DNA from 4 places in the Gorillibacterium terrae genome. Region 3 is predicted to be linked to each of the others. Evidence: riboswitches for the same ligand, from Rfam matches in the RefSeq annotation. Region 3 holds a riboswitch; each other region holds the start of a gene.
The links. Region 3 has a riboswitch for cyclic di-AMP ahead of ACSEXS_RS21880 (hypothetical protein). Riboswitches for the same ligand answer to the same signal wherever they lie in the genome.
Positions count from the first base shown of each region.

Region 1: another riboswitch for cyclic di-AMP. It lies ahead of ACSEXS_RS05975 (C40 family peptidase); the one in region 3 lies ahead of ACSEXS_RS21880 (hypothetical protein).
Region 2: another riboswitch for cyclic di-AMP. It lies ahead of ACSEXS_RS21025 (resuscitation-promoting factor); the one in region 3 lies ahead of ACSEXS_RS21880 (hypothetical protein).
Region 4: another riboswitch for cyclic di-AMP. It lies ahead of ACSEXS_RS15950 (KamA family radical SAM protein); the one in region 3 lies ahead of ACSEXS_RS21880 (hypothetical protein).

Region 1 covers NZ_JBPPGI010000001.1:1,411,122-1,415,679, reverse strand. Annotated here, with positions in the region: gene lpdA (dihydrolipoyl dehydrogenase) at 1-1,421, opposite strand, end outside; gene ACSEXS_RS05975 (C40 family peptidase) at 1,601-2,431, opposite strand; cyclic di-AMP (ydaO/yuaA leader) riboswitch at 2,460-2,722, opposite strand; gene ACSEXS_RS05970 (hypothetical protein) at 3,055-3,270, shown strand; gene ACSEXS_RS05965 (copper amine oxidase N-terminal domain-containing protein) at 3,338-4,300, opposite strand.
Region 2 covers NZ_JBPPGI010000008.1:21,038-25,595, reverse strand. Annotated here, with positions in the region: gene rsmA (16S rRNA (adenine(1518)-N(6)/adenine(1519)-N(6))-dimethyltransferase RsmA) at 1-500, opposite strand, end outside; gene rnmV (ribonuclease M5) at 493-1,068, opposite strand; gene ACSEXS_RS21025 (resuscitation-promoting factor) at 1,208-2,323, opposite strand; cyclic di-AMP (ydaO/yuaA leader) riboswitch at 2,698-2,884, opposite strand; gene ACSEXS_RS21020 (ABC transporter ATP-binding protein) at 3,223-3,981, shown strand; gene ACSEXS_RS21015 (ABC transporter permease) at 3,978-4,558, shown strand, end outside.
Region 3 covers NZ_JBPPGI010000010.1:22,545-27,102, reverse strand. Annotated here, with positions in the region: gene ACSEXS_RS21885 (U32 family peptidase) at 1-1,396, shown strand, start outside; cyclic di-AMP (ydaO/yuaA leader) riboswitch at 1,564-1,714, shown strand; gene ACSEXS_RS21880 (hypothetical protein) at 1,903-2,403, shown strand; gene ACSEXS_RS21875 (ArnT family glycosyltransferase) at 2,598-3,797, shown strand; gene ACSEXS_RS21870 (SIMPL domain-containing protein) at 4,149-4,558, shown strand, end outside.
Region 4 covers NZ_JBPPGI010000004.1:187,755-192,312, forward strand. Annotated here, with positions in the region: gene ACSEXS_RS15930 (response regulator) at 1-417, shown strand, start outside; gene ACSEXS_RS15935 (class D sortase) at 453-1,112, shown strand; gene ACSEXS_RS15940 (NUDIX hydrolase) at 1,209-1,628, opposite strand; tRNA gene ACSEXS_RS15945 (tRNA-Met) at 1,799-1,872, shown strand; cyclic di-AMP (ydaO/yuaA leader) riboswitch at 2,031-2,169, shown strand; gene ACSEXS_RS15950 (KamA family radical SAM protein) at 2,366-3,514, shown strand; gene ACSEXS_RS15955 (hypothetical protein) at 3,672-4,052, shown strand.

The DNA of each region.
Region 1 (4,558 bases), on a different contig from region 3:
TACAGATTCAGCGCGCTGCCGTCGACATCCAGCATGGCCTCCGCGAGCGCCTCCGACAGCGTCGGATGCGGATGGATGGCCTGACCGGCCTCCCAGGCGGTCGCGTTCAGGAAACCGGCCAGCGATGCCTCGCCGATCAGCTCGGTCACATGGCCGCCGACCATATGCACGCCGAGCAGATCGCCCGAATCGGCATCGGCCACCACCTTGACGAAGCCGCCGGTTTCTCCCTGCACCAGTGCCTTGCCGAGCGCCTTGAAGGGAAATTTGCCGACCTTCACCCGGCGCCCGGCGTCCTTCGCTTCCTGCTCCGACTCGCCGATGCCGGCCACCTGCAAGCGCGTATAGACACAGCGCGGCACTTCCCGGACGCGGAACGGATGGCCCTCCATCCCGGCGATGCGCTCAACCGCCGACACCGCCTGGTGAGCGGCCGCATGGGCGAGCTGCATCTTGCCGTTGACGTCGCCCACGGCGTAGATGTGGGCGACCGCCGTCTGCATGTAATCGTCCGTGCGGATAAAGCCGCGGTCGACGATGATGTCCGTATTTTCCAAGCCGATGCCTTCCGTGTTGCCGATCCGGCCCACCGCCACGATGGCGATGTCGGCCGTAAGCTCCGTCACCCCGGAGGCCAGCTCGGCGCTCAAGCGGACCCCGTCCTCCTCGGTTCGGACCGATTCGGCCAGCACGCGGGCGCCGGTCAGAAGCCGCACGCCGTCCTTCTTGAACCGGCGGGCCAGCTCCGCCGATACGTCTTTGTCTTCCTGCGGAAGCAGCCGGTCGGCGTATTCCACCACCGTCACGTCCGCGCCGAAGTCGCTTAAGAGGGAGGCGAATTCGCAGCCGATGACGCCGCCGCCGATGATCACCGCCGACCGCGGCACCTCTGTCAGCTCCAGCGCTTCGTCGCTGGTCAATATCCGCTTGCCGTCCGGAACGAGACCAGGCAGCGAGCGCGGACGCGAACCCGTCGCCAGGATCAGATGCTCGGGCACCAGCGTCTCGGTTTCGCCGTCCGCCGACTCCACGGCCACGCTTCCCGCCCGCGGCGAGAAGATCGAGGGCCCGATCAGCCGGCCTGTCCCGGAATAGACGTCGATTTTATTTTTCTTCATCAGGAATTGAACGCCTTTGTGCAACTGCTCCACGATGCGGTTCTTGCGTTCCTGGACCTTGCCCATGTTGACCCGGAAGCCGTCCGTTTCGATGCCGTACTCGCCGGCTTCCCGAAACTCGGCATAGACCTCGGCGCTGCGGAGCAGGGCCTTGGTCGGAATGCAGCCCCGATGCAGACAGGTGCCTCCCAGCTTTTCCTTCTCCACCAGGGCGACCCGCTTGCCGAGCTGAGCCGCCCGGATTGCGGCCGTGTAACCGCCCACTCCGCCGCCCAATACGACAACCTCATAGGATTTGGACATCCTGTTCCCCTCCACCTGCAGCAATCTCATCGTTCCCCATTGTACCCGTTTGTCCCCGGCTTTGCCATCCCTTCGTTTTCTGCCTGCTCCCTGGGCTTCCATGAATGAAAAAAACGGCGCTCCGGAAGGAACGCCGTTCAGGCCGATTCGTGTGCGATTCTGTGGGGTAAGGAGGGGTATTAGGACGAGAAGACGCGTTTGGCGGTAAAATAACGGTTGCCCCAATAACCGGTATTCAAGGGATCGATGTGAATCCCGTTGGAGTTGGTCGCCGAGATAAATTTACCGTTGCCGATATAGATGCCGACGTGGTTGGCCGGCGCCTTTTGCGTGGAAGAGAAGAATACGAGATCGCCCGGCTTGGGCGAGAATACGCTCGTTCCGGTACTGGAACGCATGCCGTCGGCGGTCCGGGGAACCGAAACCTGCTGCTTCTTCAGCAGGTATTGGACGAAGCCCGAGCAATCGAAACCGGACGGGGTCGAACCTCCCCACATGTAGGGAACGCCTAAGTATTGCTTGGAATTTGCGACAAGCTTAGCGGCCTTGCTTTCGGTTTTGGCCTGAATGACCGGAGCATGTTCTTTGCCGTCGGCCTCGACGATGGCAAGCTGAACGGCGGCATTCCACTTCACTTCCGTATCAAACGATTCGGACACAAACCGGAGCGGGACATAAGTACGATTTTGCGAAACGACGGCTTTGGTATCGAGGGCAAGGGTCCGGCCATTGACGGTGGCTTTGGCTTGGCCCGTGGTCAGCGTGATCGTGCGATTTTTGCCGGTGATTGTAACCTTTACTTGGTTTCCTACGTCTGTAGAGGTAACCGAGTATCCCATCTTCTCGGAAACGATGCGGACGGGAATCTGGGTGCGGCTGTTGCCGTCGACAAAGGGCTGCGCGTCGGGAAACGAAACCAGCGAGTCGTTGATTTGCACCTTGACGGGGCTCTGGGCGGCTTCGCTCTGCTGAGCATACAGAAGTCCGGACGCAAAGACGGCAGACGACAACAGGACGGTCTTGGTGACTTTATTCAGTTTAAGTTCCTCCTAGTGCCTCCGAGGTTAGTTGACGGATTCGGGAAGAGGTGCTCTCCCTAGCTCGACGGGTTACCCCGCAAGCATTCACCCCGCTAACCAAGCTGCCGAATCTTACCGTCGGCGGCGCGCTTCGGCGCCCTTTCGCTTGGTTACGTCGAATGGCTCGCCGAAATTAGCGCAGTGCGCTCTCCATTCCGGCCAGCCCGACAAAGAAATCCCCCGTACCGGTCCTGCGAGAACCGGATTCGGCAAATTGTAGTAATAACAGCACATTGTCTAGGGTATCATGCGAGTTACGCATAGACAATAGCCAAATGGTGGATGTCCCGGCATAATAGGAAGAACCTCCTACCGGGATTTTTTGATTTTTTGTCACATTCTCGGCACAAAAAAAATCCGCCGGTTCCAACTACCGGCGGCAAAATCGGAGAAAAAAAGGTTATGAAGCAAGCCGAAGCTTGCATTAATAGTATATCACCAAATATATACGTCTGACACAGGTTGACGGGTGGTAAATCCGACCAGGCCTTCCCCGTCCCCCCGGCATATCCAGCCCAAGCGCTTCATACCTTGATAGGGGGAGGCGGACGGGCATGGATAAGAACGATCCCATCTACAGGGAAGAACGGCTCCGGCAGTTGGCCCGTTTGGACGAGCAGGACGAATGGGACGACAAGGAAAAGAAAAAGAAACAGCGCAAGAAACGGAAATTCATCTTCCTGACAATCCTTGCGTATCTCATGCTGCTGTACATTCTCTATACGGCGGCGCATCAACTGACCGGGTTCTCGCTGCGCTTCACCGGCTGATCGCCGCTCGACGAAAAAATCTCCCGCCATACTCCGGCAGGAGATTTTTTGTTTGCCTTTGCCCCGTTCAGCTTTCCTCGTCGAGCAGCCCCTTCTGATCCGCATCGTAAATCGCGGCGTACACTGAGAACGGAATCGTACTCAGGTCCGATTTTCCGTCGCTTGTGACATAGGCAGGAAGAACGATATGATCGTCCACTGAATAATCCCATTCCTCCGTCGCCGGGTCGTCCAGGCTGAGCACATAATCGCCCGTCCACTGGCCGTCCTCGATCTTGCCGTCCACCATCACATCGGCCGTGATCGGTTCGCCCTGTTCGTCGTCGGACGGAATCCGGGTTAGCAGGTAGGAATAGAACGCAACCGCCTTCTGGTCCCCGTAGCCGATGGTCCGCAGGTAAACTTGGTCCTTATTCAACGGAATCGGGTCCGGATGACGATACGTGTCCAGATCATAGCGGACCATCAGTTCGCCGGTGATCGAATCCTGCTGGTACCAGTACTCCTTCACCTGCGGCTTGTAGATGTTGACGCGATTCTTCGCTCCGTCCCACTTCACATGACAGTCGAGCGCTTGACCGATGAAGGCGAGCGGAACCATCGTGCTGCCGTTGACGGTCTGCGCGGGAACGTCCAGGATGACGTCCTTGTCCACGGCGTTCTCCTCCCAATCCTCGGAGGGGACAGCCTTGACGTGCGCCTTCGTCGACCCGAGCGTCAAGGTGACGGTCTTGTCGCCGATAAAGGTGGCGTACGAGGTGTCTTTTTTGGTCGCAGTCACCTTCCCGGTCTTCCCGTCGTACTGAATCTTGGCCCCAAGCGCTTCGAAGATCGCCCGCATCGGCACGAGCGTCCGTCCCTTCTGGACGACCGGCTGCTGGCTGGCGAAGCTCAGCTTGACCCCGTCGATATAGACGGTCGGGCTGGCCGGTACCGCCGCCTTGGCGGCAGCGAACGCCGCCGGAGCGCCGCCGAGCGCCAAGGTTGCGGCCAATGAAGCCGCCAGGATGGTTCTTGCTGGTTTGAACATAAATACCCTCTCTTCTTCTATGTAGAGTGATCTAGCAGGAGGATATTCTACATGAGCGAAGGAAATTCCTCCCTCGGCGTAACTTTACCAACTCCATCTGAACGCCGCTGCTGTCTGCGGCGGCAGCCATCTCTTGTCCTCCCTCCAGCTTCAGATGCCAGACTTCCGCTCCGTTATGCAAGCGATTCTGAAGCTCTTTCATGGAATAGCCTCGAATCGGGTCGTTTTGCAAATTGTCGAGGGAAGTTCTATAGGATG
Region 2 (4,558 bases), on a different contig from region 3:
GCGGCCATCCGCTCCGCCACCTCCTTCTGAATCATGACGACGATGTTCGCAAGCGGCAGCTTCTCTTCCAGCAGCTTCATGATGATGGGCGTCGTCACGTAATAAGGCAGATTGGCGACGACGCTCACCTCGGCGCATCCGGCAAATTCCCGCTCGAACAGCTCGCCGAGCGGCAGCTTGAGGACGTCGCCGTGGATGACTTTCACGTTGCCGTAATCGGCCAGCGTCTCCTGCAGCACCGGCAAGAGCCGCTGGTCGATCTCGATCGCCGCGACGCGTCCTGCGGCGCGGGCGAGCTGCTCGGTCAGGGCGCCGATGCCGGGGCCGATCTCCAGGGCTCCGCGGTCTTCCGTAAGCCCTGTGGCTCCCACGATCTTGGCCAACACATTGCGGTCGATCAGGAAGTTCTGGCCCAGGCTCTTCTTCATGGTCAGCCCGTAGCGGCGGACGATCTCCTGGGTCCGTTTGGGCGTGGCGATATCGGCTCTCGGTTCATTCATGGGACTCGTCCTCCATTCCGGCAGGGTCCAACTCGGCCAGCATAGCCGCCACCGCCTCTGCGAATTCCGACCGGGTGATCTGAAACATCCGGCACCGGTTCAGGAACTGCTTGCCGTTGGCATACCCGATGCCGAGCGCATTGCCGACGGCGAGCCGCCGACGGGCGGCATCGGGATGGACGAGCAGTCCGGCTTCCATCAGATCGTCCAGCCCGATCTCTCCCGGCTGCTCGCGGAATTCGCTCTTCACCCGCATAAGCGCCGAGCGGATCGTCTCCGGCGACGCATTCTCGACGCCGATGTCGTCCTTCCTCCGCCCTTCCTCCTGGGTGATGAAAGCGTGCTTGCAGCCCGGCACGCGGGCGGAGATCAGCTTGCGCAGCCGTTCCCCCGCATGGTCCGGGTCGGTGAAGATGATGACGCCGCGCGTCGCCTGCGCCCGCTCGATCCGCCGATAGACGGCTTCGTTGATCGCCGAGCCGCCGGTCTCGATCGTCTCCGCCTCCACCGCCCGGCGGATGGCTGTCGTGTCGTCCTTGCCCTCGACCACTATGATTTCCTTTATCAAAGCGCTGAACCCTCCGTTTATTCGAACACGGTTCCGCCAGCAAAAAAATGGGAAATCCGTGCGAAAAGGAGAGGCACCGGGCCTCTCCTTGGTTATAGATAAGTATACGGATTTTCCCCTTCCGGCGCAATGCCCGGACCTACTCCACCGTCGGCTTCTTCGGCCCGATCACATACACGGTGTAGCCTCGCTTGAGGCCAAACTGCTGGGCGTAATCCTCACTGTCATAGTAAACGTCAATTTTCGCGCCTTTCACAGCGCTGCCCGTATCCTCGGCCCGCCGGTAGCCGACGCCTTCGATATAGACCCACCAGCCGAGCGGAATGACGTTCGGATCGACGGAAATGGTCCGTCCCTCCGTCACCCGGGTGCCCGTGCGGGTCAGGCCATAGCCGGAATCGCCCGGCCGTTTGCCGGTGGATTCAACGCCTGCGGAATAAGCGGTGAGGGTTACGTTGTTCAAGATCTTCTTATAGCTGATGGGCACGCCGCCTTTCACCACGGTGAGCGCCTTTGCTTTCTCTGTCTTAGCGGCCGTCGTTTTCGCGGTCGTTTTCGCGGTTGTTTTTACCGCCGGCTTTGCCGCCAGGGCAACCACCGGTTTCTTGGTTCCGACTGCAACGATTTTGGCCACGCTCTGGGCGGCGATGGTTTCGCCAAGGACGCTTTCCTTGACCATAACGCCGTTCTCGAAAATTCTTTCCTTGGTCACGATTTTCTTGCCAGCCTTGCCCTCCTGGAGGGTCTGCTGCTTGCCTTTAAGCAGCGTTGCGTCTTGCTTCGTGGTGGTTTTGAAGGCAATGGGTACGGCGACTTGCTGTTTTTCCTTGGTGACGCGTACGATCTTGACTTGATTGTTCTCCGCCAGAGCGGCGGTCAGCGACGGAGTGATTCGGTCGTCTTGGTCCACGGCGATATGGAATTCGTCCAATGCGGCTTCTACGGTCTTCGCTACCGTATGTAACGTCTGCACCTTGCCGTCTGCGTCCAATTCGATCGTCCGGGCCCGCTCGATGGCGATCCGGTCTCCATGCTTCAGCGGCGCGTCCAGCGCCAGCGAGATGCGGTCGTATGCGCCGACCTGGACATTCGCTTCATCCAACAACTGCTCGACGGTGTGGTGCTTGGTTTTAAGCACCTGCTCCTCGCCGTTAACGACCAGAGCCACGCTCTTGGTCTGGGTGCCGTTCAGCAACATGAAAAACATAGTGGTCACCACGAGGGTGAACAAGGCAAGAAATGTAAACCTGCGCACGTTTTCATGCTTCCAACGCAATGCGAAGGACATGCTGGATGATCGTTTCTCATGGGGGGTTCGGTTTGCCTGATCTCCCACTTGTTTCGGTCCTCCTTGAAAGCCTCGCCATCGACTGTTATGCATGATTCCATCTGACGTGACTATGGATTTTGGTAGTCGTCTTGCTTCGCAACCGCGCCGATAAGGAACGCTCGATTGCGGAACTCTCACTTCGCCAATTTCCGTTTACCATTTGCCAGATCGTAAAACGGCACTTCCGCTTCCTCACCTCCGTTCCTGTTTTTTCCCATTTGAGATTCTCATGGCGATTTTGGACACAAAAAAGCCATAAGAAGAGGACTTCTCGTGGCTACGTAGACCCGCCCGATCAATACCTCTCTCTTCAACGCTTACGAGGTTAGCTGACGGATTCGGACGAGAGAGTCGCCCTACGCTCGGACAGGAACGTTCTCCTCCCCTTGCGATTCACCCCTAAAACCCGCGAACGGCCCGTTTGGATAAGCGGCCCTTCGCTTGCGGTTCCCCCGTTTCCCAAATGGAACTCAGCGAACTTTTGGAAAATTGGCATGGTATATTAAGTTATCCTGAATGTATGATACGCCCTGACGGCGAGACATGTAAAGGGCGCCAAACGGTCCGCATGCAGCAAAAAAGGGCCAAATCCGCCTGATAAGCGGAAATCGCCGAAAGAGAAGAGGCCAATGCTCGCTAAATCGCCCTGAATCGGAGCGATACTCGGTTTTTTATAGTTTTCTTGCTTCCCGGTATCCCCGGTTTATAATAAAGGGGACTCGATTCGTCTCTATTTTAACGTTTTGATGAACAAAAAAGTTGCGGAGCGAACGAAAAATGGAAGCGGTTTTTTTGAATTATTTTTGTGGAGGAGAGGCGCTGTCATGCAATCGGTCTTAACGGTGGACGGGCTGTACGGGGGATACATTTACCGCAAGCCGGTCATTCGGAATATCCGCTTTTCTCTGGGGTCCGGCGAAATGGTCGGCTTGGTCGGCCTGAACGGGGCCGGCAAGAGTACCACGATCAAGCATATTCTCGGTTTGATGACGCCGGAGCAGGGCGAAATTCGGGTGAACGGCGTCACCCTAACCGAAGACCCCGGGCTGTACCGCGGCTCGCTCGCCTTCGTGCCGGAGAGCCCGGAGCTCTACGAGGAGCTGACGATCCGCGAGCACCTGGAGCTGACCGCGCGGGTGTACGGGCTGGACCGAAGCACGTACGAAACCCGCTCGAAGGAGCTGCTTGCCCGGTTTCGTATGACGGAGAAGGCGGACAGCTTCTCCCGGCACCTCTCCAAGGGCATGCGGCAAAAGGTGATGCTGATGAACGCCTTCTTGACGGAGGCGCCGCTCTACATCATCGACGAGCCCTTCCTTGGTCTCGACCCGCTCGGCATCCGCTCGCTGCTCGAGCTGATGGCGGCGTTCAAGCAGAAGGGCTGCAGCTTCCTGGTCAGCTCGCACATCCTCTCGACCATCGAGAAATACTGCGACCGCTATGTGGTGCTGGATCACGGGGAGATGGCCGCGAGCGGCACGCTGACGGACATCCGCACCCAAGCCGGACTCGGCACAGACGCCGGACTCGACGAGATCTTCTTCCGCTTGGTCGGCGGCAGCGGCGAGGGAGGGGTCTTATGAGCGCGCCGAGCCGTCAGGCGGCCGGTGTCCGCGGCTCCGGCCTGGACACGGCGGCGCTCTACCGCGAACGCCGGGCCCGCTGGCTGCGCAGGGTGCTGCCCTATTGGCGCGACGTGCTCCGCAGCGGCGCCGGAATGCTGGCGGCGCTCGCCCTGCTCACCGCCGGGCCCGCCTACACCTGGGCGCTCGACCGGCTGCCCGCCGACTTCCCGTACCGCTGGATCACGGTCCCGGTGCTGGCGCTGTCCATCGGCTGGAGCCCGGTCCGTACCTACCTGGAGCGCGCCGACCGGGTGTTCCTGCTGCCGGCCGAGCCGGCGATGGCCGCGTACCTCCGGCGCGCCGTGCGCTCGGCGGCGGTGAAGCAAGCGCTGATCACGGCAGCGGCACTCACGCTGCTGTGGCCGCTCTACCTGCGCGCCGCCGGGCCGGACCGGCTGGCCTATGCGGCGGCGCTCGTCGCCGCGCTCGCGGCTAAAGCGGCCGCCTTGGCCGCGGGCATCGGGCAGCCGCGCCTGACGAGCCCGGCGCTCGGCCGGACGGCCGCCGCCCTGCGCTGGGCGCTCGCCGCGGCCGC
Region 3 (4,558 bases):
CGTCGCCCTCGGCCGGATTCATGTCGGCGATCGCGTCTGGAAGACCAACGATCCGCAGCTCGACAAGCGGCTGCGCCAGACCTTCGAGACCGATAAGCCCTATCGGACCTTCCCGGTTAAGGTCAAGGCGCTGGCTGTGCTGGGAGCGCCGCTCAAGACCTGGTGGACCGATCTGGCCACAGGCACGACCGTACAGGCCGAGTCCGAAGCGCTGCTGGAGCAGGCGCTGAAGCGTCCGCTCGACGAGGCGGTGCTCGCCGAGCAGTTCGGCCGTCTCGGCGGCACCCTGTTCGAGCTGGCGGAGCTCGATGCCGTCCTGACGGACGAGCTGATCGTGCCGGTCCGCGAGCTGAACCGCATCCGCCGCGAAGCAGTCGAAGTCTTGACGGCCGCGCGCGAGCAGCCGCCCGTCTACACGCTGCGCAGCCAAGCCGAGGTGCTCGCGTCCTGCGCCGAAGATGACTTCCGCCCGGAGCAAGCTCTCCGGCAACCGGCGGCGAACGAAACGGCTGGCCTGGCACAAACCGCCGCGCCTAAGCCCGAGCTGACGGTGCTCTGCCGCACGCTGGAGCAGGTGCACGCCGCTCTGGCCGCCGAAGCGGAGTTCCTGTACGCCGACTTCGAATTCATCAAGCAATTCCCGGCGGCGGTGGAAGCCGTGCGGGCGGCGGGCGCCCGGATCGCGCTCGCGACGCCGCGCATTCACATGCCCGGCGAGACCGGCTTCTTCCAGCACATCCTCCGGCTTCGGCCGGATGCGGTGCTCGTGCGCAACACCGGCGCTTTGTACTACTTTATGCGCGAGCGGCAGCTTCATCCCGGTGCGGCTCACCCCGAGCTGATCGGTGACTTTTCGCTCAACGTCGCCAATCACAAGACGGCGGCGCTGTTCCTGGAGGCGGGCCTCAGCCGCATTACGCCTTCCTATGACCTGAACATCCAGCAGATGCTGGACCTCCTGGAGCGGACCGACGCTTCGCGCACGGAGCTGGTGCTTCATCAGCATCTGCCGATGTACCATACCGAGCACTGCGTCTACTGCACCTTCATGAGCGAGGGCACGGATTACACCAACTGCGGACGGCCGTGCGAGAGCCACCGCGCTTCGCTGCGCGACCGGATCGGCATGTCGCATCCCGTCCGGGTGGACGAAGGCTGCCGCAACACCGTCTACAACGCCATCGAGCAGTCCGGAGCGGAGTATCTGCCGCAGTTCCGCGCGCTCGGCGTCCGCCGCTTCCGGGTCGAGTTCCTGGAGGAGACGCCAGAGAAGGTGCGCGAGGTGCTCGGCTTGTACCGGCAGGCGCTCGCCGGGACGATTCCCGGCACGCAGGTCTGGAAAACCCTGAAGGCGACCAACCAGCTCGGCGTCACGCGCGGCCAGCTCGTCAGATAAGCGGGCGCAAACGACGCAAAACGGAGCGCTGCCGACCTAGCGCCAGCCCGGCGAAGAGCGGACGGGAAGAAAGCGTTTTTCAACCCCCGCATTCCCCGGAGAGGGCTTAAGCCCCTTGAGGCCGGGCTTTACAGGAAAGCCCGGCGGGAGTATGATACGTTTCGTGATTACGACACACGCTGAATCCCGAACAGGGAACGGGGGAACCGAGGCGGCGCATGCGCCGCAGGGGTGAATCCGCCGGTGAATACCGGCGGTAGGGCGACTCTCACGTCCGAATCCGACAGCTAACCTCGCAAGCGTCTCGAGAGGGGCTTGTTTGAACGCGCACGCCGATCCGATCGTCCCGTCCAGGGACTTGATAAGGAGAAGCCGCGGGAAAGAGTCTCTTTCCCCGGCTTCTTTTTTGTTGTGCATAAAAGGCTGCCGGTGCTGTACGAACACGTTCAATTCGATCCGAACCGGCGCCCGCGCGCCGGTTCGGATCAACCGGGAGGAATCCAGCCATGAGTCAAGCGACTGCCACAACCGCAGCGAACCGGGACGGCCGGGAAGCCGGCCGGACAGAGGGAAGCTCCGCCGAGCGGGAGGAAGGCCCCGACGCGGCGAGACGGGTGATCGTCTCCGCGCCTGGCCCCGCCGGGGAGCAATTCATCCGCATGCTGAAGTATAAGAAAATCCCCTTCGCCGTCCTGATCAACCACCCCGATCAGAAGGAGCGCCTGGCGAAGCTGGGCGTACAGGATTTTGTTCAGGTGGACACCAAGGTGACGGACCTCGCAGCCGTGGCCGGCGATCCGCCGCGCATGGTCGTGCTGTTCGAGGACAGCCTGAACCTGACCTGCCGCTACCTGAAGCTGTGCAGCACCTGGACCGAGGGGCCGGTCTACGTCATCTCCCAGAACAGCATCCCCCGTCCGATCTATCGCTGCCTCGGCGCCAAGTCGGTCATCTACTCGCGCAGCGGCGAAGTCACGTACCTGCTGCAGGGCGTGACGGGCGTCTAACGCCGGTTAATGCCGCTTCCTGCCAAGCCTCGACACACGGGCACCCCATCCCCCCTACGGGACAGGGTGCCTTTTTGGCATGCCTGCCTACGGACACCCGAAGGATCGGGCAAAGGCTGGCCGACTCGCATACGGACATGCTATTCTGTAATCAAATGGAGAAGCTGACTCTTCTGCGAAAGGAACCGATTTCCTTGAGAACTAGACGCTATCGAATCGCTCTCATCCTGCTGATCGCGGCCGCCTTCGCCCTGCGGCTGGCTTACGCCGTGACGACGGACGGCGGCAAGCTGTCGCATGATGAGAAGAATTATTTGGAGCAGGCCGTCCGCCTGGTGGACAAGGGAGTATATGCCTATAACGAAGACGAGCCCAACGCCCGGGTAACGCCCGGCTACCCGCTGTTTGTGGCGGCCGTGGCAGGGATCGTCGGAACGGACCGTCTAAACGCGGTCGAGAATACCGTCCGCTATCTGCAGTGCGCCGTCGGAGCAGGGGCCGTCTTCCTGTTCTATGCTCTCGGCACCCGGCTGTGGAGCCGGCGGGCCGGGCTCGTCGCCGCCGCCGTCGCGGCCTTTTACCCGACGTATATCTGGTCGCCGCAGCTCATTACGACGGAGACGCTGTTCCTGACGGCATTCCTCGGCATGCTGTACGCCCAGTGGCTGGTCGTGGAAGAGAATCGTCCGCGCGACCATGTCGTCGCGGGCGCGCTGGTCGCCCTGACCGTGCTGATCCGGCCCCAGGTGCTGCCGCTTGCTGTCATTCCGTACGTGTTCCTCTGGGTTCGCGACCGGCGCTTGTATACCCGGGAAATTCTGGCCGCTATCGCAGCCTTCGCCGTCGTCATGCTGCCGTGGTGGCTCCGCAACGCCGTCACGCTGCATGAATTCGTGCTGACCGCCAAGGGAGGCATGGGCAATCCCTTCCTTGCGGGCACCGACCCGTATTTCAAGGGGACGATCGATTGGAACGAGGCGCAGAAGGGCGATCAATTCAAGGAAGGGCTGGAGCGGCTGAAGCAGGGCCTGAAGGACGATCCGTGGCTGTGGATTCGCTGGTTTACCGTCGGCAAATTCATGGTGCTGTTTAAGACGCCGCGTCTGACGCTGCCCGGTCCGCTCGCCGATCTGTTCACGGTGTTTCATCTGATCTTCGCCTGGGTCGGCTGGCTCGCGCTCCTCAGCTTCCGCAGCCGCCCGCTGCGGTTCCTGGCGGCCGGTCTGCTGCTGCTCACGGTCATCCAGCTCGCCTTCATCCCGGTGGCGCGGTACGCTTATCCGCTGTATGCCTTCCTGATGCTCGGCTTCGGCTGGGCGGTGTCGCTGTTGTGGAACCGGCTTCGCGGGGAAGAGCCCCGGGGCTACGGCTATCCGAGCGAATACCGGTTTTGAGCGCGTAGGTGATCTCCGTCCATGAATTCCTGAAGCGCTTGATTCCTCGAATAGATCGGAGGACCAATGGAATACACTCCATCAACGGGCCGTTCTCCATCAAGGAAATGGGTGCCGACGATTTCCATTTGGTTACCGAACAGGGGAAGCTAAGGCTAAACAAACCGGCAGTGGCCCGGATTATGGGGTTGGACAATGGCGATTGCCGGGCAAACCTAGTTGATCGATTCTCGGGTTCAAGGATTGGGTAAAATCTTTTTCATAGGCTTCGCCGCCCTGCAACCTTTTCCAGAATTTCTCGTCTAGAGGGTACGATTCGATAGAATCCCTTACTTGAGGAGGATGAATGAGATGAAGGGTTGGGCAAAAACGGTGGGAGCGGCGCTCCTGGCCAGCAGTTTGATTCTGGGCGGCATGGGACTGAGCGGGGCGCTTAAGGCCCCTGAGAAGGCGCACGCAGAGGAGGCGCAGAAGAACGTGATTCAGGTAACGGGGAACGGTGAGCTGTCCGTGAAGCCGGACATTGTCTATCTGACCATCGGCGTCGACACGACGGCGGCCACGGCGCAGGCGGCACAGCAGGCGAATGCGGCCAAGATGAAGAAGGTGACGGCGGTGCTTAAGGATCAATGGAAAATCGCCGACAAGGACATCCAGACGGTCCAGTTCACGGTCCAGCCGAATTACAGCTACAGCGAAAAGGAAGGCCAGCAGGTCAAGGGCTACAACGCGACCCATACCTTGAAGGTGGCTTACCGCGA
Region 4 (4,558 bases), on a different contig from region 3:
GAGAGCGACATCCAGCGGTTGGGCCCGATCGACGAATCCAACTGGGCGGCGGCGGTTCAACTGCTCAACCGGTACGAAGGAGACTATCTGGGCACGAGCGGCTATCTGTGGGCCGAGAACGAACGGCAGCGGCTGCTCGCCCTATGGCTCGGCAAGGCCCTTCTCGTTGGAGCCTTTTTGGTTCACAACCGCAAACTCCTGCAGGCCGCCGTGGTGTACCGGCGGGTGCTGGAGCTCCAGCCCTTTTCCGAGGAGGGGCATCTGGGCATGCTTCGCACCTACGCCAGTATGGGAGAACGCTCGCTGGTCATCAGCCACTACCGGGATTGGGCCGACCTGATGAAGGAAGAGCTGGGCATTGCGCCGGACGGCAAGATCGCCAGGTGGTATGACGCCTGGATTCATAGTAAAGTATAGGCAAACGGCTGAACGGTTGCGGGAGGAGGATGCCCATGTGGAAAAAGTTTGCGTATCTGCTCGTCATCGCGGGTCTTATCCTCATGATCTGGCCGAAGGCAAGGGAATGGGCGGATGACTACCGGCAGCATCAATTGCTGGAAGAGGCGAGAGCGGCGATGGCGGATGCGGAAGATCCGCCATCGCGGGAAGCCGATTATGAGCAGTTGTCCCAATTGTTCGCTCAGGGGGCGGGAGAGGAAGGCAGCCCGGCGCCCTCTGCCGAGCCCGACCCTACGCCTGCGAAAGCGAAAGCAATCAAGGGGGCGATCGCCATTCTCCGCATTCCCAAGATCGAGCTCGAGCTTCCGGTACTGGAAGGGGCGACCAAGGCCAATATGAAGGTGGGGGCGGCTCATATGAGCGAGACCTCTCCCTTCGGCGAGATCGGCAATGCCGCCATCGCGGCCCATCGGGCCTTTACGAAGGGCCGGCTGTTCAACCGGCTGAACGAGTTGGAGGTCGGGGATGCCCTGGAGCTGGAGCGAAAGGGACAGGCCGAGGAATACCGGGTCTTCCGGGTGGTGCGGGTGCTGCCGACCGATTTGTCGGTGCTGGAAGGCAACGGCAAGGATCGCATCATCACCCTGATCACCTGCGATCCGATGGATACGGCCACGCACCGGATCATTGTTCAGGCGAAGCCTGCCCCGTAGGGGAGGTTCTGAGTAAGGGCAAGACTGAACAAATTCTGAACATTTTCGCCGCAACGCTGCATAAAAAAAACCGTCGGCGCTGCCGCCGACGGCTCTTCATGGCTTCCATTTCTCATAAACCCCATATCGGACCATCTCGTGATGGATCTCCGCCGGAAGGATTCCGGGAAGCTCATCCGGCTGTACCCACTTCCAATCCGTGTGCTCTTCGGACAACCGAACTTCACCGCCCTGGTGAAAAGCTTCGTATGTCAGTAGCACCAACTGCCGCTCGGGACCGGTGAAAAAAGTCGTCGCGTACAGCAACTCGCCTATGGTGACGGTCAAGCCGGTTTCTTCCTCGATCTCCCGGCGGAGCCCTTCCACCAGGGTCTCGCCGAATTCCAGCTTGCCGCCGGGCCATTCCCACGTTCCGGCTCCGACTTCGTCCTTGGGGGTTCTTTGGACGACCAAGAGCCCTTTCGGGGAGCGTATGATTCCTTTCATGGCTACGACAATCTGCCGCCGCTGCGTCATGGCCCGCCTCCTTGAATCTTCTGTCTTTCGGTTTCGCCTCCGCAGGATAACAGAAATTGGCCGTTCTGTAAAACCGTCATAACCGTGGCTTCTTCCGCAGAGAAAAGCTTGGTTGCAGAGAAATAAAGTGTTGATTTCGTCAATCGAGTATGGTATTCTATAAGAGTTGACGCGGGGTGGAGCAGCCCGGTAGCTCGTCGGGCTCATAACCCGAAGGCCGCAGGTTCAAATCCTGCCCCCGCAATTGAATCGCAGCCCTTCGCTTCGGCGGAGGGCTGTTTGCTTTTATGTGGCCTTATGGCCGGACAACAAGCGTGCAACGTTTAAGGAACCCTGCCTAAAGCCATGGGCGGGGACAAAAAAATCGAAAGAAGGATTGCCGGGTCTTGTGAATCCGGTTACAATAGAAATGCGCTTAATTTCCGGCAACGGCCGGAATGCGGGGGAACCAAGTCTTTGGGGCGAATTGCCGATTACCGGCATAGGGAACCATCCATCCCGAGCCCGTCAGCTAACCTCGTCAGCAGTAGATGGGTCCATACTCCTAATCGAGACCGCATGCGAAAAGACCCTCTTATGAAGGGTCTTTTTCTGTTTGCATCGGCCCTTCTGGCTGAGTTACGGCTGTCTCTTCGTTGTCCCTTAACGCCATTCCATGCGGGAAAGGAGGCCGGAACGGATCGGAGATCCACGCAGGCGCAGCAGGCGCATCACGCCCACGTGAGGAGGAACGATCCATGGCGAAAGCCGATTACATGCTTCGGTTGGACAAGCTTCGCAAGTATTTGCCGGAGGAGGAAATTCGCAAGCTGGCTCCGGTGGCGGACCGTTATGCGTTTCGAGCGAATGCCTATTACCTGAACTTGATCGATTGGGAGAACCCGGCGGACCCAATCCGCCGGTTGGTGGTTCCGAATGAGGGCGAGCTGGCGGAATACGGCTGCCTCGACGCATCCGGCGAGGAGGCGAACTACGTCGTACCCGGTTGCCAGCACAAGTACGGGGCGACCGCCTTGCTCGTCGTGTCCGAGACCTGCTCCGCCTATTGCCGGTACTGCTTCCGCAAGCGGCTGTTCCAGCGGAACGGACAGGAAGCGGAGACCCATCCGGAGCCGGGGCTTGCCTATATCGCCGAACATCCCGAGATCAGCAATGTCCTGCTGACCGGCGGCGACAGCCTGATGCTGTCCTCGGAAAGGCTGCTTCAGATTCTGGATAAACTGGCGGACATCCCTCATGTGCGCATCATCCGTCTGGGCTCCAAGCTGCCGGTGTTTCAGCCGATGCGCATCTATGAGGACGAGGAGCTGCTGAACGGAATCCGCCGGTACAGCACGCCCAGCCGGCGCATTTACCTGATGGCGCATGTCGATCATCCCCGCGAGCTGACGGCCGAAGCGATTCGCGCTTTCCGGGCGATGCAGGAGGCTGGCGCCGTTGTGATGAACCAGACGCCGATTCTGCGCGGCATCAACGACGACGCAGCGGTGCTGGGCGAGCTGCTGGACCGCCTGTCCTGGGAAGGAATCGCCCCTTATTATTTCTTCATTAACCGGCCGGTCGCCGGCAACCGGGATTTCGTCGTCCCGCTGGAGCGGGCGTACCGCCTGACCGAGGAGGCCAAGGCGAGAACGTCTGGCCTGGGCAAACGGGTGAGGCTGGTCATGAGCCATGCCTCCGGCAAGATCGAAATCCTGGCCATCGAGCACGGCAAGGCGTTCTTGAAATATCACCAGTCCCGTGACGGCCATTACGGCAAGCTGATGCTGCTCCATTGCCCGCCGGAGGCCGCCTGGTTCGACGAACTTCCGGGATCGGAGGACCATTGGGCTCCGGGCGGAAGGGACGATTTGGTTGAATCTCAGGAAGCGGAAATGGACATTTGAGTTAAGTCACGGGAAGAGCTATACCTGCAAACCGGCGAGGGATGAGAACACCAAAATATCTTTATCATAAAGAGATATGGACTTATGACGCTGTAAATGACACCATGACAGTAACTAATACTTTACAGCGAAATAATTAATGGAGGGATTAAACAGCTTGAAAATAAAAGTCGAGAAACTAAATGAATTTTGTGAAAACTCAACAGTGAGTTTTTCAACAGAATACGGAAATGCCACAGCTAATTGGGATGGTGACTTACCCGAAGAAGGAAAGGAATATTTTGCTGAAATCGAAATCGGTGAGACATTTGTATTAGGAACTAACTTGAAGCTATGTGACGAAAATAAATTCTCTATTGGGATGGAAAAGGAGTCTGTATTTCTTACTGGTTTTTTAGAATCAGTGGAAAAAGATGGATATGCAGTCTTACGAGTGGGAGATTCTATCGTCTCCATAGAAATTATGGATGCGATACCTCCTGAAAGTTTTGTCATGGTTATCTCAAATGAAGTGACTTTATTTGATGTAAAATATTAGTATTTAATATTATTAGACCTTGATAGGCTTCGTGCCTTTCAAGGTTCTCTTTTTTGGACGGGGTGGGTGACGAATAAACCCATCATTCAACCAATAACACATCTAACTCATGTAATACCCGTATAAAGATTTCTTGAAGACGTTTGTAGGTACGATAAGGCTTGAATTGTTAACCTAAATAGCGCTATACCGATACAAAAACCAGGTTGATTATGGTCAGATTCCACTATGATTGACCTGTTTTTTATTAGCTTCGTTTTCTGCGGGTTTTTCAAAATTCATCGCATCCGAACATTACCCTAACTCGATTTAGACGCTAAGAAGGCAATCCATCGAAAAGTCATTGCAACTAATCGGAGGGATAGCCCGACTTTTATAGTGTCAGGAAGCAACAAAACTTTTTTCAACGGGAAGGTCAAGTGTAAAGGCTAGCCACCGACAGACTCATTCCTATAATACAAGTGGTAAATCCGTCAAAAGTTTTGCCAGTGGGGGAACTATGAACA